Regions from separate parts of the Pseudoalteromonas sp. J010 genome, predicted to be linked through region 3. Evidence: predicted binding sites of a transcription regulator. Region 3 holds the regulator's gene; each other region holds the start of a gene.

The links. Region 3 encodes sigma-54, which starts transcription at its own class of promoters, with help from an activator protein. Its sites were predicted from a motif close to GTTGGCACGNNNNTNGNNT; they were not measured.
Region 1: a site for sigma-54 is predicted at 6,673-6,691, ahead of glnA (glutamate--ammonia ligase). Genes of this name have one in related genera too.
Region 2: a site for sigma-54 is predicted at 2,349-2,367, ahead of fliE (flagellar hook-basal body complex protein FliE). Genes of this name have one in related genera too.

The regions. Positions count from the first base shown of each region.
Region 1 is NZ_RDBW01000007.1:82,876-90,410, forward strand. Features, by position in the region: gene EAG18_RS05245 (cysteine desulfurase-like protein) at 1-603, shown strand, start outside; gene EAG18_RS05250 (cyclic nucleotide-binding domain-containing protein) at 1,054-1,515, opposite strand; gene ntrC (nitrogen regulation protein NR(I)) at 1,538-2,935, opposite strand; gene glnL (nitrogen regulation protein NR(II)) at 2,932-4,014, opposite strand; gene EAG18_RS05265 (DUF4124 domain-containing protein) at 4,266-4,796, opposite strand; gene glnA (glutamate--ammonia ligase) at 5,210-6,616, opposite strand.
Region 2 is NZ_RDBW01000013.1:45,884-53,418, reverse strand. Features, by position in the region: gene EAG18_RS08830 (ATP-binding protein) at 1-782, shown strand, start outside; gene EAG18_RS08825 (sigma-54 dependent transcriptional regulator) at 779-2,149, shown strand; gene fliE (flagellar hook-basal body complex protein FliE) at 2,405-2,737, shown strand; gene fliF (flagellar basal-body MS-ring/collar protein FliF) at 2,758-4,476, shown strand; gene fliG (flagellar motor switch protein FliG) at 4,469-5,509, shown strand; gene fliH (flagellar assembly protein FliH) at 5,513-6,328, shown strand; gene fliI (flagellar protein export ATPase FliI) at 6,399-7,535, shown strand, end outside.
Region 3 is NZ_RDBW01000005.1:87,009-94,543, forward strand. Features, by position in the region: gene mlaE (lipid asymmetry maintenance ABC transporter permease subunit MlaE) at 1-141, opposite strand, end outside; gene EAG18_RS04325 (ATP-binding cassette domain-containing protein) at 144-944, opposite strand; gene EAG18_RS04330 (calcium/sodium antiporter) at 1,119-2,078, shown strand; gene EAG18_RS04335 (KpsF/GutQ family sugar-phosphate isomerase) at 2,088-3,059, shown strand; gene kdsC (3-deoxy-manno-octulosonate-8-phosphatase KdsC) at 3,059-3,610, shown strand; gene lptC (LPS export ABC transporter periplasmic protein LptC) at 3,607-4,161, shown strand; gene lptA (lipopolysaccharide transport periplasmic protein LptA) at 4,151-4,705, shown strand; gene lptB (LPS export ABC transporter ATP-binding protein) at 4,702-5,427, shown strand; gene EAG18_RS04360 (RNA polymerase factor sigma-54) at 5,474-6,973, shown strand; gene hpf (ribosome hibernation promoting factor) at 7,003-7,290, shown strand; gene EAG18_RS04370 (PTS sugar transporter subunit IIA) at 7,292-7,535, shown strand, end outside.

The sequences.
Region 1 (7,535 bases), on a different contig from region 3:
CTAGACTGTGATTTCCTTGCATGCTCAGCCTATAAGTTCTTCGGCCCACATGTTGGTATCGTTTATGGCAAACGAGAGCATCTAGAAGGCTTTACACCATATAAAGTAGAGCCTGTAAAAGATATTATCCCTTATCGTTGGGAAACGGGTACTCAGAGCTTTGAAGGAATAGCAGGTGTGGTGGCTGCCATAGACTATATCGCCTCTTTAAGCGAAATGAGTGCCGATACGCCGCGCCGTGATAAGTTAGTGGAAGCCTTTGCACGCATCAAAGCGCACGAGACGCAACTGAGCCAACATTTCTTGACGCGTTTAGCGGAGTTTAAGCAAATTAAGCTATTTGGTATCGCATCGCTTGATAGGTTAGCAGAGCGTACACCAACGTTTGCGCTGACATTTGACGGCATTGCACCTCGTGAGGTTTCTGAGTTTTTAGGTGCAAAACACATGTGTGTATGGGATGGTCACTTTTACGCGCAAGGGTTATGTGAGCAACTAGGCGTAATGGACAAAGGCGGTGTTGTTCGCATCGGCTGTATGCACTACAACACGATTGCTGAGTTAGATCGACTATTTGATGCCTTTAGTGAATTATTAGCGTAAGTCGTATCAACATAATGGGAGCCAAGGCTCCCATTATTTATTTCCCAACAAGATCACATGGAATCGTGTTTGTTGGAAGCTAATTTGATACGCTCATATTAGCGAACTCAAAGAGAAGGAAGCACTCATTGGTAAAGGATATAAATAATATCGGCAAGATAGTGGCCATACCGGTATGTTGTGGACTGTTAACCATTTTAATGATTTATGCGTATCAGTTTCCGGTTCCGATGGTTGGGATGGTCAATGAAACGGATTTAACAAGTTCGGATTTTTGGTGTACGGCAGTACTCGGTTATCTCTTTTACGGATTTATCTGCTTTACTATCCCGCTGATGATGCTTATTCAGTATGTCATTTCAAAGTCAAAGTGGATTACAAATCACAGCGGGCAAGACAAGCTGCTTTGGTGTAGTGCCATTCTTTTATGTTTTGCTTGGGCTGCTTTACTTAGTCAGTTACACCTTCAATAAAGGCATTAAGCTTTGCAATACGATGACTCATGCCTTCAATCAGCTTGTCTTTAATTTTTTCTCGGATCACATTGGGCAAGCGCGTAAGAGCATCAGGAGTAATAGCTAATATAATGCTGTCTTTTACCGCTTGTGCACTGGTGCTGCGCTCTCGGTTTGTGATAAATGCGCCTTCACCTAAGAACTCTCCGGGTCCGACTTTGCCTAAGTCATGAGCGGCATCTTGTTTAAAAATCAAAAATTCGCCGCTTAATACAATATAAAGACGATTGTCTTTTTCAAAGCGTTTAAAGGCGTGGCGCTGCTGTGGTACCAGATATAGATGGCTAAAAGACTCCAAGAGCACCTGACGCTCTGCCAAGGTAAATTCTTTAAAAAAGGCTAAGCGATTAATAATCTCTAGCTGTTTTATCAGTGGGACATTTTCAAGTAACTTCATGCAAATGATTTATCATCTAAACTTAATCTTGAATATTGCGTTCTTTTAGCTTTCGCGTCAACGTGTTGCGTCCCCAACCTATCTTTAATGCAGCATCTTGCTTGTGACCATGGCATGCATGCAGTGCTGATTTTATTAAACGCGTCTCCAATTGTGCCTGTATATCTGGCCAAATATGATCTTTGCCTTTACGCAGTTCCGTATCAAGCCAAGATTGAAAAGCATCAAGCCAATGGGCTTGCTCAGCGGCTTCGAGTTGCTGTGGTTGCGCTAGTTCCTCTGGTAAGTCAGCAGCAGTAACAAGCTCACCAGGGGCCATTACTGTTAGCCAACGACAGGTATTTTCAAGCTGGCGAACATTACCAGGCCAATGATACGCCTGCATTTTTTGTAAGGCTTGTGTGGAGATAATTTTAGGATCAGCTTTTAGCTCTTTGGCACTTTTTGCTAAAAAATGGTCGCATAGTGCTGCAATGTCCTCAGGTCTTTCCCTAAGTGCCGGTAGCTTGAGACGTACAACGTTAAGGCGGTGAAACAAATCTTCACGGAATTTGCCCTGTTTTACCAGTGCTTCTAGGTTTTGGTGTGTGGCAGCTACAATTCGAACATCGACTTTAACACTGTTGTGGCCTCCGACGCGATAAAACTCGCCATCAGCAAGGACTCGCAATAATCGAGTTTGCACATCCAATGGCATATCACCAATTTCGTCAAGGAACAAAGTACCGCCATCTGCTTGTTCAAAACGTCCTCTACGCATGCTATCGGCCCCAGTGAAAGCCCCTTTTTCATGACCGAAAAGCTCAGACTCAACAAGATCTTTTGGTATAGCAGCCATATTGAGCGCAATAAACGCAGCATCTTTGCGCGGACTATGATTATGCAGTGCACCTGCTACTAACTCTTTACCTGATCCGGACTCACCGTTGATGAGTACACTCATACTCGATGCTGAGAGTTTTCCAATGGCGCGAAACACCTCTTGCATGGCCGGTGCTTCGCCTATGATATCCGGGCTAGTCGCTTTGCTATTTGTGCGTTTGTGTTTTTTAGTCTGTTGACTGGCACGAAATGCTCGTTGCACCAGTGACACTGCTTCGTTTAAGTCAAAAGGTTTGGCAAGATATTCGAAAGCGCCTTTTTTGAACGCATTGACAGCGGAGTCTAAATCAGAATGCGCTGTCATAATGATGACAGGCAAAGTTGGGTGTAGACTCGCTATCTTGTCTAATAAGGCCATACCATCAATGCCTGGCATACGTACATCTGAAATCAGCACTGCGGGTTGCTCATATTCAAGCGCAGTTAACACGTCCTGAGCACTGGCGAAGCTTTCGGTTTCAAACTCTGCTCGCTTTAATGCTTTTTCTAAAACAAATCTAATTGAAGCGTCATCATCGACTAACCACACTGATTTCATTGCACGGTTCCTGTTTCGGTGTTGTCAAAGGGAAGGTAGATACTAAATTCAGTGTGTCCCGGCCAACTATCGCATTCGATAAACCCTTGGTGTTGCTCCACCAGCGTTTGTGCAATAGACAGCCCAAGCCCTGAGCCACCTTCTTTGTTCGTTATCATCGGGAAAAATAACGTTTCTTTTACCTCTTCTGCGATACCCGGACCATTATCGCTGATCCGCACAAGTAGCGCTTTTTTAAGCAGCCGCTCGCCATGATGCAGACGATGCTTAATACGCGTTGTGATGGTAATAGTGCCATCATGTTGTAGTGCTTGTTGAGCATTACGAAGCATATTGAGTAGCACCTGCTGGATTTTCGCCTGATCTATCACTATGGCTGGGATACTGGGATCATAATCCTTCACTAATTTGATCTCTGCATCGCGCTCCAAGGTAGTGAGCTTAATTACCGACTCTAGTGCTTGGTGTATATTACACGGCGCTTTTTGTGGTAATTGGTTTGGCCCAAGTAACTTGTCTACAAGTTCTCTGAGCCTGTCAGCTTGCTCAATGATAAGTGCTGCGCATTCTTCCCGTTCTTGCTGATCTGTTTCATACTGCAATAATTGCGCCGCACCTCTAATGCCACCAAGAGGGTTTTTTATCTCATGTGCTAAACCACGGATCAAATTTCTTGCTGCTTGAAACTGGTGCATCTGATTCGATGCTTGATCATAGCGCAGGGCGTCATCAACACGGCGGCACTCTAGTAATATATATGCTTGATCTGACTGCAATATCCGCCTTGCATGAAGGCTTAATGTTGCGACCCGGTTATCGACAAACACCACGTCAACCCTGTGCTGCTGGCAATCAACACCATCTTGGAGTACATATTTGGAGAGCCTTGGTAGGTCAATATGATGGTGGTTAAAGATATTATCAATGGCCAATCCAGTGAGGCGCTTAGTACTTAACCCTAACAGCTCACTGCTGCTGTAATTCGCAAAGCAAATAGTAAGGTTATGGTCGAGCACTAAAATTGCAGTCGAAAGAGATTGCCACACTTTTTCTAAGTCAATTGAATTGTTTTGATCCATTTGTGTTCACCGTGCACCAAGTTGGTGCAATGAGAATAGCACAGTGTGTTACACATGTACGAAAATTATTATCCTGCCCAATACATTCATCGTTTTGAGCTTGCTCTTACTTATCCATTAATAAATCATGCCAACTTGATAAGGCGCTAATCCGTAATTGCTTACTTAACACCAGCTAGTTTGGATGCAATGAGTTTGCCTACCCAAAGGGGTGGTAAGCAACACACGTAGAAGGGGTTATTTTTGGAGGATCAGTTATTTACTGTGTTGCGATGTAAATAGAACTTATGCTCATTACTTTGGGCGACAACTTGACCTTTTTGATTGAAGACTTTTAGTACTAGCGCATGTTCACCACGATGTATATTGCGCAGCGAAAACTGAGCATTGGACTGTTTTGGTCCAGTTGCCTCACCATTTAGATAAAGCTGTACACTTAACCCCTGAGTAAACCTAGGTTCCACAGAGCCTGTGACATATACGCTACCGCTGTTGTCACGAATGGTTTGTTCATTTTCAGGGGAGGTTATCTTAGCTTGATAAGTAATGGTTGGTGTAGTATCAGATTGTGATGCTAAAACTTTTGTATCGATGCTTGGCATGGTTAATATGTTCGAGTGTAGTTTGACCTCTTTAGAGCCAGGTTTCGGTATATCAGAATAAACCCAATGCCCGTTTTTATCTTTCCAGCGATAGATTTTAGGGTTGGACTCGGCAGTAGCATCAATGCTTATTATGGTTAGCATCATGCTAACCGAACAAAAAATACCCCACTGACGCACCACAACTCTCCAAACTACATAACTCATCATACTTTAGTATAGAGTACTTTGAATTGCGAGTTTAGGCTTATACTAATTAGCCTGAATACTTGCTCAATTTGAAGGAGTAAACCTGACGCTAACCGCGTTAAAACTTCTTCTTTAGAACAACTAAATAGCGAAATTATTGGTTAGTTATCGACAAGATTTTCTCGCTTCAACATAGACCACTTAATTAAGCTAATTGGTATAATATGCTGAGTTTTTGCTTATCAAATGCGCTTTCGGCCGAATTTTATAGCGGTGAATAAAAAAGCCCGCATAAGCGGGCTTGAGAACACATATGATTAAGAGTGCCAGAAACACATAATGCGTTTAGGCTCTACAAGCTCAATATCTGCGCATTGAGCCAAGTAGCAGGTTTACTACAGAGCTTATACGCTGTAGTACATTTCGAACTCAACAGGGTGAGTTGTCATGTTTAATTTTTCAACTTCTTTTGACTTAAGCGTGATGTAAGCATCAATTAAGTCGTCAGTGAATACGCCACCTTGAGTTAAGAACTCGCGGTCAGCATCTAGCGCAGCAAGTGCTTCATCAAGTGAAGAAGCAACGGTAGGGATCTCAGCTGCTTCTTCTGCTGGCAAGTCATATAGATCTTTATCCATTGCATCACCAGGGTGGATCTTATTCTTGATACCATCTAGGCCAGCCATTAACATTGCAGAGAAAGCAAGGTATGGGTTTGCAGTTGGATCTGGGAAGCGTACCTCAATACGACGCGCTTTTTCTGATGGCACCACTGGAATACGGATTGATGCAGAGCGGTTACGTGCAGAGTATGCAAGCATTACTGGCGCTTCAAATCCTGGTACTAAACGCTTGTATGAGTTAGTTGATGCGTTAGCAAAGGCGTTTATTGCTTTAGCGTGCTTGATGATACCGCCGATGTAATAAAGTGCATCTTCAGATAGACCGCCGTATTTATCGCCAGCAAAAATGTTTTTACKATCTTTCGCTAATGATTGGTGGCAGTGCATCCCTGAACCGTTATCGCCAACAATAGGTTTAGGCATAAACGTTGCTGTTTTGCCGTATAGATGTGCCATGTTGTGAATAACATACTTCATTTCTTGGATTTCATCTGCTTTTAGCACCATAGTGTTAAAGCGAGTTGCAATCTCATTTTGGCCAGCGGTTGCCACTTCATGGTGGTGCGCTTCAACTACCTGACCCATTTCTTCTAACACGAGGCAAGTAGCGCTACGCCAGTCTTGCGAAGAGTCAACAGGTGCAACTGGGAAGTAGCCGCCCTTAACACCTGGGCGATGACCTGTGTTGCCACCTTCGTAATCTTTGTCCGAGTTCCAACATGCTTCTTCTGCATCGATTTTATACATTGAACCAGACATGTCTGTTTTAAACTTAACATCGTCAAATAAGAAAAATTCTGGCTCTGGGCCGAATAAAACCGTATCTGCGATACCCGTTGAGCGCATGTATTCTTCAGCGCGCTTTGATACTGAGCGAGGGTCGCGTTCGTAGCCTTGATGTGTATTTGGCTCAACCACGTCACAACGTACAATAAGGGTTGTTTCTTCTGCGAATGGGTCTAGCTTTGCGCTTTGTGCATCAGGCATAAGCACCATGTCAGATTCGTTGATGCCTTTCCAACCAGCAATAGATGAGCCGTCAAACATCTTGCCGTCTTCAAAGAAATCTTCATCGGCTTGATGGTGTGGGATAGATACGTGTTGTTCTTTACCTTTTGTATCAGTAAAACGTAAATCAACAAATTTTACGTCGTGCTCTTTAATAAAATCTAAAACCGATTGTGACATGTGTCCTCCGACTCGTTGGGTTATTTTGCTGCAATGTACTGCAATTGAACACAGATAAGCTTGATCTGTGCCAAAGTTTTATCAGTATGATAAGTAAAGGCTTTTTAAGTATTTCATGACGTGTTAATTGTTGTGTTGCACCAATTTGGTGCTCTGTTGCTACACGGTGGTGCGCAAGTGTAGTGCTGTTCGTTCCATGCCTTTATTACTTTTACCTATAATTGAATGTGGGTGCTAGCTTTCGCTGTGAGTAACGACCTATTCTGTAGTTATCGCCGTTCTCTATCAATTCGCTTTGTAGCACGCTGCTAATTTCGAATTCAGATTAGTTGAAGAACCTCTGTTAGGCAAAATGATTGGGCTGATATTTTGATAAAAAGTGCAACATGCGACTTCATTACTACTGGTCTCAAGGAGTAACGAGATCAGTGTGAAATCGCTATATCCTACTATGTCTCTGATCTATAAGGCGGCTTTAGGGGCCTTAGCGCGTTTAGCATTTGGATAGGGTGGGCAGCGCTTAATTAGCGTGTCTGCTGCGCAGCCCTACATAGATGTGGGGGAAGGTGACTTTGCATGAGCATCAAGTCTTTATCATCTGACTCACATAAAATAACTATGCTACGCAAGCTCTGCCTTGCATTGATACCAAGTAAACTGATGCGACAATAATACCAATTTGACTTAATACTTGCTCAATTTGAAGGAGTCAATCTGGCGCTAACAGCGTTAAAAACTTCTTATTTAGAACAACTAAATAACAAAATTTTTGCTTTGCTTACACGGAGGTAGGTACCTTGGCGATAGCAGGACGCGGTAGCGGGGTTATCGACAAGATTTTCTCACCTCAACATAGACCACTTAATTAAGAAAATTGGTATTACCCAGCACGCATGCCCGTGTTGAGATACTTTTGATT
Region 2 (7,535 bases), on a different contig from region 3:
TTAAGCTGGATATAACAGCATTAGCGCCCGAGCCTGGGCAACTGATCCTAATGACTGATCTGACAGAAACTCGGCGACTGCAGAGTCGAGTTGCTCACATGCAAAGGCTAAGCGCATTGGGAAAAATGGTGGCTTCTTTGGCGCATCAAGTTAGAACGCCATTGTCAGCAGCAATGCTCTATGGTGCCAATTTAGGCGCTACAAACTTACCACAAGCATCTCGGGAAAAGTTTCATGACAAATTGATGTCACGATTAAAAGATTTAGAAAATCAGGTGAATGACATGCTGTTATTCGCAAAAAGTGGCGAACAACAAGTGGTTGAACGGGTCTCTATGCAGTATTTACTAAGTGAAGTCAAAGCGGGTGCTGACGCTATGGTTGAACTTAATCACGCTAAGTTGGAAGCCGATTTGCCTGAGCCGGATATTGAGATACTCGGTAATCGTACTGCATTGGCGAGCGCTATTCAGAACCTTATCCATAACAGTATTCAAATTACTGGCAGTGACGCCCACATTAAGCTTAAAGCAGAGCGTGAGCCCTGTGGCGAGCACGTGCGTATTTCTGTCACAGACAATGGTCCAGGTATAGATGAAGCGCTAGTCGATAAGCTGTTCGAACCGTTCTTTACCACCAAATCGCAAGGAACAGGATTAGGTTTGGCAGTTGTAAACTCGGTAGCAAATGCACACAAAGGGTTTGTCAGGGCTGAAAATATCAAAGGTCTAGGTGCACAGTTTAGTCTGATACTACCACTGATCAAAGCGGAGGAATTATGAGTAATAAAGTGTTAGTTGTTGAAGATGATGCCGGCTTAAGAGAAGCGCTCATCGATACGTTACAGCTTTCAAGCATTGAGTGTGTCGAAGCAAACAGTGCAGAGCAAGCCGTATTGTTACTCAAGCAAGAGACGTTTTCTTTGGTGGTAAGCGATGTTCAAATGGGTGCAATGAGTGGGCTAGATTTGTTGAAATCCATAAAGCTTAACTACCCTGAGCTGCCAGTGTTAATGATGACAGCTTATGCGACCATTGATGATGCGGTTGAAGCGATGCGTTTGGGAGCCATTGATTACATGGCTAAGCCTTTTGCGCCTGAAGTGTTGTTAAATATGGTGGGTCGTTACTTACCTGAAAAAGAAAAAGAAACAGAGGGTCCTATCGTCGCTGATCCAAAGAGTATAAAGCTGCTTGAGTTGGCTGCAAAAGTAGCAAAGTCTGATGCCAGTGTAATGGTGCTTGGGCCGAGTGGATCAGGTAAAGAGGTATTAGCCCGTTATATTCATGATAAATCAGACAGGGCTGACGAACCATTTATTGCAATTAATTGTGCTGCAATTCCAGAAAATATGCTTGAGGCTACCCTGTTTGGATATGAGAAGGGCGCATTTACAGGTGCAATTCAGGCATGCCCAGGTAAGTTTGAACAAGCGCAAAAAGGGACAATATTACTGGATGAAATCACAGAAATGGATTTGGGGCTTCAGGCAAAATTACTTCGCGTTTTACAAGAGCGGGAAGTGGAGCGACTTGGTAGTAGAAAAACCATAACACTAGATGTTAGGGTGTTGGCAACCAGTAACCGAGATTTGAAAGAAGCGGTTGAAGATGGGGTATTTAGAGAAGATTTATACTATCGCCTTAATGTTTTCCCATTGGAATGGCTGCCGCTTAGAGATAGAGCAGGAGACATCACGGTATTGGCTGAGCACTTGCTATCAAGACATATGCAAAAAGCGGGTAAACCAACACCTAAGTTAAGTACTAGTGCTAAGCAAAAGTTAAATTCTCATAGCTGGCCTGGCAACGTGCGTGAGCTTGATAACGTCATCCAGCGTGCTTTGATATTGTTTCAGGGCCTTGAAATCACAGAAGATGATATTTTTATTGAAAACTTTTCACCGATGTCTTTGGTTGAGTCAGAAACTTGCCTCACACAGTCCGTTACAGAAGACGCTCCCAATGATGATGGCATCATCAATTATAAGGATGAGCTACAGGACAAAGAGCATCAAATTATTTTGGATACGCTTGCCAAATTTAATGGTAAGCGCAAAGAAGTGGCTGAAGTGTTAGGCATGAGCCCGAGGACATTGCGCTATAAGTTAGCAAAAATGCGAGATCTAGGTATTGCGTTACCAGCTTAGGTGAAAGAGTCGCTCAGATATCTTGAAGGTGAGCTTAAAAGTCGGATGTGAGCTTACCTTCATTTGTACACATCAGGCTAATACAACATCAGCCTAAACTAAGCTGTTGCTTTTCTCTGGCACCTTCCTTTTCCTCCGACTGCCAATTTTTCGACAGGGTAAGTTTCAACTTAACTAACTGAAATTAAAGTGTTTTAATTTTGGCATGTTTCCTGCTTTCATCAAGGTAACAAGAGTTATTTTGAGTAAAGCATCATGAAAGTACAATCATCAGCGCTATTCCAAGAAATGCAGGCGATGGCCGCAGAAGCGACTAGAAATACCCAGCCTACTGTGCAACCAATTAAAACAGCAGCATCTTCTTCAGCTCAATTTGGAGATTTACTCTCTGATGCACTTAATTCTGTTCATGGCCTTCAACAAGATGCAAAGAAAAAAGTGACGGCGGTGGAGATGGGTGATCGTAGCGTTTCTCTTGCTGAGGCGATGATCGCAAAACAAAAATCATCGGTCGCTTTTGAGGCAACGGTACAAGTACGCAATAAGCTTGTCGAAGCCTATAAAGAAATCATGAGCATGCCAGTTTAATAAAGTGACTGTGGAGAGTAATCGTGGCTACTAATCAATCAACAGATCTTACACTTTCCGACGCAGCGCTGAACAACGACAGCGGCTCGGATGAGCAACAAGAGCAAAAGTCTGGCTACTTCAGTGCGCTAAGCGGTGTCGATATGTTGCGCCAGGTTACTCTGGTTATTGCGTTAGCTATTTGCTTAGCAATTGCCATCTTTATCATTATTTGGGCCCGCCAGCCAGACATGCGTCCGCTAGGTAAATATCCCACGGAAGAGCTAGTCGAGACGTTAGACTTCCTTGATCAACAAAAAATTGAGTACCAGCTAGACGGTAATACCATTTTAGTTGCTGATTCAGATTATCAAGATGTTAAGCTGCGTATGGCACGTGATGGCTTTACCCAATCCCCAAGCTCAGGTACTGATATTTTAATGCAGGATATGGGTTTTGGTGTTAGCCAGCGTCTGGAAAGAGAGCGGCTAAAGCATAGTCGTGAACAGCAGCTGGCAAGAACGATTGAAGAGCTGCAAGATGTAAATCGTGCAAAAGTACTGTTAGCTATTCCAAAGGAGAACGTCTTTGCCCGTCGTGAGAAGAAGCCATCCGCGACAGTGGTGATCACGCTAAAGCGTGGTAGAACCTTAGGAGGGGAGGAGGTTGATTCCATCGTAGATATCGTGGCATCAGCGGTACAGGGGCTTGAGCCATCACGGGTAACGGTGACTGACCAAAATGGACGCTTGCTAAACTCAGGTTCGCAAGACTCGCTTGCTGCTCGCTCGAGAAAAGAGTACGAAATTGAACGTAAGCGAGAGCAAGAGTACCTAGAAAAGATAGACAGTATACTGATCCCAACAGTGGGTCTTGGCAATTTTACAGCCCAAGTTGATCTCACGATGGACTTTAGTGCAGTTGAAGAAACACAAAAGCGGTACAACCCTGATTTACCAGCAGTAAGAAGTGAAACAACTTACGAAGAAAACAATATTGGCGGTCTGTCAGTTGGGATCCCAGGTGCTCTGACGAACCAACCTCCAGTCAACTCAAATATCCCTGAAGTTGCAGGTCAAGGGGGAAATGGTAATGGTACTACGCCTAGCAGTATTCAAAAAGAAGCGACCCGCAACTACGAACTAGATACGACTATTAGTCATAAGCGTCAACAAACTGGCGTTATTCGCAGGATTAGTGTGAGTGTGGCGGTTGATTACCTACCCAAGCCAGATGCCGAAGGTAATATGGCTATGGTACCTCGTTCACAAGAGGAGCTAAACAATATCCGTCGGTTGCTTCAAGGCGGTGTCGGCTTTGACATGCAGCGTGGCGATGCACTAGAAGTGGTTACTGTACCATTCGTTCGCGAAGATTTGATGGAAATGCAAGAGTTACCACTGTGGGAACAAGATTGGTTCCAAAAAACCATTCGCTTAGTTGCGGGAACGTTAGTTATCATTGTGCTAATCTTAGCAGTGGTACGACCTATGCTTAAACGTCTAATTTACCCAGATGATACACTAGAAGATTTTGATGAAGATGCTTTAACCAGCGGTGTTGACCTAGGTGATAGCACGTTAGATATGCTAAATAACGATTTCGACGAGTCAGCAGTTGGCTTCTCATCAGACGGTAGATTACAATTGCCAGACTTACATGGTGATGAGGACCTACTAAAAGCTGTACGTGCCCTTGTTGCGAATGAACCTGAACTCTCATCACAAGTTGTGAAAGCGTGGTTAACCGAAGATGACTGATGAAGAACAAAAACAATTACCCGCGGCCTTTGACGTTGAAAAATTAGATGGCGTTGATAAAGCCGCCATCTTACTGCTTAGTTTGACAGAAGAAGATGCAGCTCAAATTTTAAAACACCTAGAACCAAAACAGGTACAAAAGGTGGGAATGGCGATGGCATCTATGGATGACTTATCACAAGCTAAAATTGCGGCAGTGCATAACTTGTTTATTGAGCAAATACAAAGCTTTAGTACCATAGGCTTCCAATCTGAAGACTTTATCAAAAAAGCACTGACTGCAGCGCTTGGCGAAGATAAAGCGGCAAGCTTAATAGATCAAATAGTAATGGGTTCAGGGGCAAAAGGCTTGGATTCATTAAAATGGATGGACTCTAAGCAAGTTGCAAATATCATTCGTAATGAACACCCGCAGATCCAAACCATTGTTTTGTCTTACCTAGAGCCGGAGCAGTCTGCGGAAATATTGTCTCAGTTCCCCGAGAAAGTGCGCTTAGACTTAACGATGAGAATCGCCAACTTAGAAGAAGTTCAGCCTGCGGCGTTACAAGAGCTGAACGAAATTATGGAAAAACAATTTGCCGGCCAAGCTGGCGCGCAAGCTGCGAAAATGGGTGGCTTAAAAGCGGCCGCTGATATCATGAACTATCTTGATACTAACGTTGAAGGCCAGCTGATGGATTCTATACGCGAACATGATGAAGAGATGTCACAACAAATCCAAGATTTAATGTTTGTGTTTGAGAATTTAATGGATGTAGAAGACCGAGGGATCCAAGCAATTTTGCGTGAAGTACAGCAAGATGTACTGATGAAAGCGATTAAAGGCGCTGATGACTCACTGAAAGATAAGATATTGAAAAATATGTCCAAGCGCGCAGCTGAAATGATGCAAGATGACTTAGAAGCTATGCCGCCTGTCAGGATAAGTGAAGTTGAAGCAGCACAAAAAGAAATTCTTGCTACCGCGAGACGTTTGGCCGATTCAGGCGAAATCATGCTTGGTGGTGGTGGTGGTGAGGAGTTCTTGTAAACCATGGTCGATAAAAAGCTGTATAAAGGTCGCCCTGTCAGTACCGAAGCATTAGATGAATTGCTAGAAAACTGGCCAATACCAGATGTGTCTGATAAACCAGAGAAATTTAGAGGGCGATCGACTGCGTTTGGCACGCCGTTGGAGGAGCTCTATAGTAAGAAACAAGTTCACGAAGAGCCTGAGCCACAAGAGCCTGAATTTCCGACGCTAACACTCGAAGAGCTTGAACAAATTCGCCAAGATGCTTATGACGAAGGTATCAAACAAGGTCATGAGCAAGGTTATATTGAGGGCTTTGAAAAAGGCGTATCAGAAGGTAAAGAAGCTGGCTATAAAGAAGGCGTTGAGATAGGGAAAGAGAAGGGCATCGAAGAAGCACAACCAATTATCGAAGAACGCATGAAAGCACTTTCAAGCTTATTAGACGAGATGCAATCGCCACTTACACGTGTTGATGATGAGTGTGAAAAGCAACTGGTATATCTTGTCAATTTATTGGCAGAGCAAGTCATTTTTAAAGAACTGAAAACCAGCCCTGAGCTTATTTTGAACGCATTGAAAAAAGCAATGGATGCGCTACCAGTTAAAGAGCAAACGGTGCGAATACATCTGCATCCAGAAGATCTCGAGTTAGTACAATCTATGTATGGTGCGGAACACATCGAATCACAGCATTGGCAGCTGATCCCTGAACCAACTCTAGATAGAGGGGGATGTGAGGTCAAAACACCACAATCATCAATTGATATGACACTGAAAAACCGCATCAGTGAAGTATTGGAATCATTTTTGCTAGACAGTGGTATAAACCCGTAAATAAGAACTTGCCCTCATTGCCTGTTGTTCGTAAACATTTGAGGGGAGCATCTAAATAGGTAACTACGAAATGTCTACATCAGCTGCTTTGAGCGAGCGGATCAGTAAATACAAAAAGTTTGTAAAGCCTTATGGCGTGGCCGTTGCAGGTAGCCTGACTCGAGTGGTTGGGTTAACGCTGGAAGCAAGAGGACTGAATGCACCTATTGGCAGTCAGTGCAAAATTGAAACACTCGGCGGCTTCATTGACGCTGAAGTGATAGGCTTTAATCAAGATACGCTTTATTTGATGCCTAACGATCATATTACTGGTGTGCTTCCTGGCGCCCGCGTTATTCCCAAAGTGAAAGATTCAGGTCTGCCTGTCGGTATGGAGCTACTTGGCCGTGTTGTTGATGGCTTAGGCCGCCCTCTTGATGGCCTCGGTGCCATAGATGCCCAGCAGCACTTGAAATTTGCAGCGGCGCCGATAAACCCACTTGCTAGAAGACCGATCGACTCCCCAATGGACGTAGGGGTACGAGCCATAAATTCTATTGTCACTGTTGGGCAAGGTCAACGTATGGGTTTGTTTGCAGGTAGTGGTGTAGGTAAGTCAGTATTGCTTGGCATGATGACCCGAGGCAGTGAAGCTGATGTTATCGTTGTTGGCCTTGTAGGAGAACGTGGGCGGGAAGTTAAAGAGTTTATTGATGAAATACTTGGCGTAGAGGGGCGGCGACGTTCTGTGGTGGTTGCCGCACCGGCGGATGCTTCACCTTTAATGCGCCTTAAAGGCTGTGAAAGCGCAGTGACAATCGCTGAGTATTTTCGCGATCAAGGCCTAAATGTCTTACTACTATTAGACTCTGTAACGCGTTATGCCATGGCGCAGCGGGAAATTGCACTCGCGGTAGGTGAGCCGCCAGCCACAAAGGGTTACCCCCCCTCGGTGTTTGCAAAACTACCCGCATTGGTTGAGCGAGCGGGTAATGGCGGTGAAGGACAAGGCTCAATTACCGCATTTTTCACGGTATTGAGTGAAGGCGATGATATGCAAGACCCAATCGCGGATGCTGCTCGTGCGATATTAGATGGTCATATAGTACTTTCGAGAGAACTTGCGGATAGTGGGCATTACCCAGCAATTGATATTGAAAAGTCCATTAGCCGTGTTATGCCACAAGTTGTATCTGAAGCGCATATGCAGCAAGCTAGAGTGCTAAAG
Region 3 (7,535 bases):
GAGTTGTTTGATTAATAGCGGCGTACCTTTGCGAAAGTTAGGTAAACTAAATAACGCCCCAAATAGCATATTGGTTGCACGACCAAGAGCAGCAAAGCGACTTAGTGTTTTATGACCTATTCTTTGTAGAAAATCGACCAACTCTACTCTCCTTGCAACAGTGCTTGTTGATAATCAGGGGCATTGAAGTGAAATGGTACGGGGCCATCGGCAAGCCCTTGTAAAAACTGCTGCACTAGCGCTGAGTCATGTTTTAGCATTTGCTCAGGCGTCCCTTCACCTATCACGCCTTGCTCAGCGATAATGACAACATGATCTGCAATACTCAGCACTTCTGTCACATCATGAGTCACGATTAAGGATGATAGACCTAACACTTCATTTAGTGACTTAATTAGACGTACCAACACCCCCATCGAAATCGGGTCTTGCCCAGCGAATGGCTCATCATACATGATAAGTTCGGGGTCAAGCGCTATTGCGCGCGCTAGAGCGGCACGCCTTGCCATGCCGCCAGAAAGCTCTGCTGGCATTAAATCCTTTGCACCACGCAGACCTACTGCTTGCAGCTTCATCAATACCACTAACTGAATGAGCTCTTCTGACAATTCCGTGTGTTCGCGCAAAGGAAAAGCGACATTGTCAAAGACACTCATGTCGGTGAACAAGGCGCCGCTTTGAAACAACATGCTCATGCGAGTTCTTGCTTGATATAATTCACTACGGGACATGCTTGGGATACTGTTTCCAGCAAAAAGAATATCACCACTATTAGGTTTTAACTGGCCACCGATCAATCGCAGCATAGTCGTTTTACCTATGCCACTTGGCCCCATTATTGCGGTGATTTTGCCTTCTGGTACGGAAAAGCTCATGTTTTTGTAGATGATCCTTTCACCCCTGGAAAAGGTTACATCCTTGATTTCTACAATTGATTGCGACAAGTCGCTCTCCAGATCGAGACTATATTCATCGGAGTATGATACTTTTTTTTCAAACAAGATGGAAAATCGTTTTGGTAAAATTTTGTAAGTCGTTAAATGTGACGGTTTGCTTATACTTTCCAAGGCGCATTTGGTAGTATCTAACGAAATTTTAATCCTATTGGCTAGAGGTTCATGGTTTTATCGTTTGTTATTCTCATTCTTGGCTTTATTGCACTGGTTTGGAGTGCCGACCGCTTCGTTTTTGGCGCAGCAGCTTTAGCTCGAAACTTTGGTGTACCAACATTAATTGTTGGCTTAACCATTGTCGCCATGGGCTCTTCAGCCCCCGAAATGATGGTTGCTGCACAGGCCGCTCTTGCAGATAAAACAGACACAGCCGTTGGTAACGCCGTAGGTTCTAACATTGCCAATATACTATTAGTCCTTGGGATCACCGCCTTACTCCGACCGCTTTCGGTTGGCTCAGGAATTTTACGTCGAGAAATGCCACTTCTTATCATTGTTTCCTTGGGAGCTTGGTATATTGTCAGTGACAATAACTTTAGTTTTGTTGAAGGTATATTACTGCTTATTGGCTTCGCAGCATTTCTCCTTACCTTAATTATCATTACCAAACGCAGCGGCAACAGCAATGACGATCCTTTCGTTAGTGAAGCGTGTGAAGAGGTGCCGGATAATGTCCCCACACAAAAAGCTATTTTTTGGCTTGTTGTTGGTATGATTTTGCTCCCCGTTAGCGCCGATTATCTGGTGGGTGCAGCTGTTGATATTGCAAAGTACTTTGGGATGAGCGACTTATTGATTGGGTTAACTATCATCGCGGTAGGAACCAGTTTACCTGAACTCGCAGCCTGTGTAGCTGGCGTATTAAAAAATGAAGACGATTTAGCGCTAGGTAATATCATTGGTTCGAATATTTTTAATATCCTTGCGGTACTGTCTATTGCGGGGATCATCAATCCCTCTGTATTAGATACCAATATCGCGGCTCGTGATATATTTATTATGCTTGGTGCAACACTATTGCTACTTATTATGAGCTTAAGCATTACTGGTAAACGTCGTATCAACCGCTTTGAAGGTGGTTTGTTACTCGCCTGCTTTATCGGATATATTTACTACATCATTTAAGGAATACACGTGACAACGACCCCATTTATTGAATCTGCTAATCAAGTGTTTGCTACTGAGCTTGCAGCAATAGAGGAAGTGCAGCAGTTTGTCGATCAACAGTTTGAGCAAGCTTGTAAAATAATGTTTAATTGCCAAGGTCGAATTATTGTTATTGGTATGGGTAAGTCAGGTCATATTGGAAATAAAATTGCCGCTACACTCGCCAGCACAGGAAGCCCTGCTTTTTTCGTGCACCCAGGTGAGGCTAGCCATGGCGATTTAGGTATGATCACCAAAGATGATGTGGTTTTGATGATATCAAATTCAGGTGAAACCCAAGAAGTTATCTCAATCTTACCGATAATTAAACGTTTAGGTGCACCTGTGATCTCTATGACAGGCAACCCAAGCTCAACCATGGCTCGCAACGCCAGTGTTCACCTTTGCGTTAAAGTGTCAAAAGAGGCGTGCCCACTAGGATTAGCGCCCACAGCAAGTACCACAGCAACGCTGGTTATGGGAGACGCATTAGCTGTTGCTCTACTTGAAGCCAGAGGATTTACTGCCGATGATTTCGCGCTTTCTCACCCGGGAGGAAGTTTAGGCAAACGACTATTACTCACAGTCGCTGACATCATGCACAAAGACAGTGCTATTCCTATGGTCAGAAGCAACTGTACCGTCAAAGAAGCCCTTTTCGAAATGTCTGCAAAAAGTCTTGGAATGACAGCGATTGTCGACGAGCAGACACAATTGCAAGGTATTTTTACAGACGGTGACTTGCGCCGTATCATAGAACAAAAAGTAGACATTCACACAACGCCAATCACACAAGTTATGACCGCAAAAAGTACCACCGCACGTGCCGATATGCTCGCTGCTGAGGTGCTAAATATTATGGAAAATAAACGCATCAATGGACTAATTGTGGTTGACGAGAATAATGTCCCTGTAGGTGCATTGAATACCCAAGATTTACTTAGAGCGGGAGTGCTATGATGCAGTTTAGCGACCTTTATCAAGATATCTCAACAGATGCTTGGCAAAAAGCAACTCAAATTAAACTCTTAATTTGTGATATTGACGGTGTATTCTCTGACGGACGCATTTATCTAGGTAATAACGGTGAAGAATTAAAGGCATTCAATACCAAAGACGGCTTCGGTATCAAAGCGCTAGTAAACTGCGGTATTGAGGTTGCGGTCATCACAGGTAGACATTCACAAATAGTTCAGCAACGCATGACTAGTTTAAATGTAACGCATATTTACCAAGGTCAAGAAAACAAGCTAGTGGCATATGAAGCACTAAAAACGCAGCTTAACCTGAAGGATGCAGACATTGCCTATATTGGCGATGATGGCCCTGATCTGCCAGTGATGGAGCAAGTTGGCTTTGCTGTCGCCGTGAATGATGCACATCCGCTGATAAAACGCATTGCCCACTATACCACTTTGATGCCGGGAGGCTTTGGCGCCGTCAGAGAGTTAACAGATCTGCTCATGCTCAGCCAAAACCACCCTCTTACCACTACAGGGTCAAGTACATGACTGTGCTTCGTGTCATTCTGCTCATTACTTTTAGTGCGCTGATGATTTGGCTGTGGTCGCCGATGTTTAACGCATCAGAAACCAACAAGAAAAGTGACGATGAACCACTTGCTAAGCCCGATTATGTGGCGACCGCATTAGAGCAGACTACCTACAGTGAAAATGGCTTACTAAACTACCATGTGACTGCTGATAAAATGGAACTTTATCAAGATCTTGGTTTTAGCCACTTTGCAAAACCCATTTTTACATTATATAACGGTGAGCAAAATTGGCAGATAAGCGCATTGGAAGCCACATTATACGAGAACAACACCCTGATTTTAGAAGGGGATGTTTTAGCAAAAAACCTCACACCAGACGCAATGATCAGTACTATCAATGCCGACAATGTCAGGGTTGAAATTAAACAAAAGTTGATGAAATCAGAACACCCCGTCATTATCACAGGCCCTAGCCTTAAAATTACCGGTAAAGGCCTACATGCAGACTTGCAAAAACAGCTGATTGAGCTCATCAACCATACAAAGACAATTTATTATGACCAGTAAAATAATTAACAAATTAGTTTTCGTCGGCTTGCTCGCAAGTTCCACTTTCGCAGCTGCTGCAGAGCAAAATGAAGTCATTATCGACGCTGGCCGTCAGCAAGCTCAACTGCAAAGTAACATAGGCATTTTCGAGCAAAACGTTGTCATTATTCATGGCACAAGAAAAATCAATGCTGATCGTTTGGAAGTGCACCGCCGCGCTGAGCTTGGTTCAAATAAGCAGCTACTAATTGCTACTGGCAACCCTGCGGTTTTTGAAGAAGCTCAGGCAGATGGTACAACCTTACGCGCAGCGGCTAATGAAATTCGCTATGATGTTGCCGAATTAAAATTAGTACTTACTGGCAATGCTGAAATATCGCAAGCGGGTCAAAAAAGTAGTGCACAAGTCATTACTTATCATATCGAAAAGCAACTCATTAGTGCCGAACGCTCTGAACAGGGCGACTCTCGGGTCAGAACAATTTTGGTTCCTGTTGAAAAGAAATCTGACACCAACGTGGAAAAAAGTGAAGATCCACAGGAAAAAGGTAACAATTCATGAGCGAGCTCAAAGCAACAGGCTTGGCAAAAAGCTATAAAGGTCGCCAAGTTGTCAAAAATGTAGGACTGAGTGTCGAAGCAGGTAGCATCGTTGGTTTACTTGGCCCTAATGGTGCGGGGAAAACCACTACCTTTTATATGATTGTGGGCTTAGTACCAAGTGACAAAGGCTTTATACAAATCGATGATGAGGATATCACCCTACTCCCGATGCACAGTCGCGCACGCCTAGGGATTGGATATTTACCTCAAGAATCATCCATATTTAGGAAGCTAACGGTATATCAAAACCTCATGGCTATTTTGGAAACCCGCAAAGATTTGTCTAAAGTTGAAAGAGAAGCTCAGCTGAATGAGTTGTTGGATGAATTTAATATCCAACACATCCGTGATTCTCAAGGGATGGCATTATCTGGAGGAGAGAGAAGACGGGTAGAAATTGCTCGTGCTTTAGCCGCTAACCCTAAGTTTATCTTGTTAGATGAACCTTTTGCTGGCGTTGATCCAATTTCAGTGTTAGATATAAAGACAATCATTGAGCACCTTAAAAATCGTGGGATCGGTGTACTGATCACCGACCACAATGTAAGAGAAACGCTGGACGTATGTGAAAAAGCCTACATCGTTTCACACGGTGAATTAATCGCCGCTGGTACGCCAGAACATGTTTTAGCGGATCAAACCGTAAGAGATGTCTACCTAGGCGAACAATTCAAGCTATAGTTAAGACGTAGTATTAATAACTGTTAAAAGGGATTGTTAGAGATACATGAGGCAATCATTACAGCTGCGCATGGGGCAGCAACTTACAATGACTCCACAACTGCAACAAGCCATACGCCTGTTGCAGCTTAGTACGTTGGATCTACAGCAAGAAATACAAGAAGCGTTGGACAGCAACCCACTATTGGAAGTGGAAGAAGGCGATACCGCTGACGCAGAAAGTACTGAACAACACAGCCAAGATAAAAATAATACGGACGATAGTCAGCAAAGCTCAGATGAAGCGCCTGTCAGCGAGTATGAAATGGACTCAGATACCGCCATGAGCAAAGAAACGGTTAGTGATGATCTTGCCATGGATGTGACTTGGGATGAATATATGAGTGCTGCACCAGCATCAAGCGCAGCTCCTTTACCTGATGATGATAACGTCTACCAGGGAGAGACTTCCGAATCACTACACGACTACCTAATGTGGCAGCTAGAACTTACGCCATTTAGCCCAACAGATAGAGCCATTGCTATTGCCATCATCGAAGCGGTAGATCTGTCTGGCATTTTAACGCTTTCCTGTGAAGATATTTTAGAAAGTATCAATGATGAAAACAGTGAAGAGCCGGTAGAGTTGGATGAAGTCGAAGCCGTACTTAAACGTATCCAGTTGTTTGACCCTGTCGGTATTGCTGCACGAAGTTTGCAAGAATGTTTATGTATTCAGTTAAATCAATTTGCACCTGACACACCGTGGATCACCGAAACCAAGATGATCCTGACCGAGCACATTGATTTACTTGCTAGCCGTGATTACCGTACCTTAGCGAAAAAAACACGCTTAAAAGAAGCTGAGCTAAAAGAAGTTATGACGCTGATCCACAGTCTTAACCCTAAGCCAGCTGCGAGTATTATTCATGAAGAGCCCGAATACGTCATTCCAGATGTGTCGGTAAAAAAAGTGAAAGGCCGCTGGGTTGTAGAGCTAAACCCTGATGCGATGCCTAAGATTAGAGTAAATGACCACTACGCTGCGATGTCGAGAACTGCTAAATCGAGTACTGATAGCCAGTTTATTCGCTCACACCTTCAAGAAGCAAAGTGGTTTATTAAGAGCTTAGAAAGTCGCAATGACACTTTATTGAAAGTTACCAATTGCATTGTGCAACAACAACAGGCATTCTTTGAACATGGCCCCGAAGCGATGAGACCTATGGTGTTAAACGATGTCGCAGAGATGGTTGATATGCACGAATCTACTATTTCTCGTGTCACCACCCAAAAGTACATGCACACACCAAGGGGCATATTTGAGCTGAAGTATTTCTTCTCAAGCCATGTCAGTACCGAAAATGGAGGTGAGTGCTCCTCGACAGCAATACGAGCACTCATCAAGAAGCTAATAGCTGCGGAAAACACTGCTAAACCATTAAGTGATAGCAAGATTGCAGATATTTTAGCTGAACAAGGAATTAAGGTAGCGAGACGCACGATTGCAAAATATCGTGAATCCCTAGCCATTCCACCGTCAAATCAGCGTAAAAGCTTGATATAAGACGTTAAACACAAGAAGGAAAAATGCTTATGCAACTAAATTTAACTGGTCGCCATGTAGAAATCACTGACTCTTTAAGAGATTATGTCACCAATAAGTTTGCGAAGCTTGAGAGGCACTTTGATCATATCAATAACGTTCATGTGATCCTTGATGTCGAAAAACTAGTTCAAAAAGCAGAAGCAACATTGCACGTAAATGGCGGCGAGCTATTTGCATCAACAGAGCATCAAGACATGTATGCAGCAATTGATGGCCTGATTGACAAACTAGACCGTCAAGTAATTAAACACAAAGAGAAGCTCACTCGACACTAAAATGAAATTAAGTGAATTAGTGAATAAGGACTGTAGCAAAGCTGCGGTCCTTTTTAGTAGCAAAAAACGTATTCTCGAATACATTAGCGAATTAGCGCATAGCCAAATCCCTGATACCAGCCAGCACACTATCTTAGATGCCCTTATGGCACGAGAAAAGCTGGGAAGTACAGGTATAGGTAAAGGGATCGCAATTCCTCATGGGCGACTTGAAGGTATTGATAAAATACTGGCGATGGTCTTGG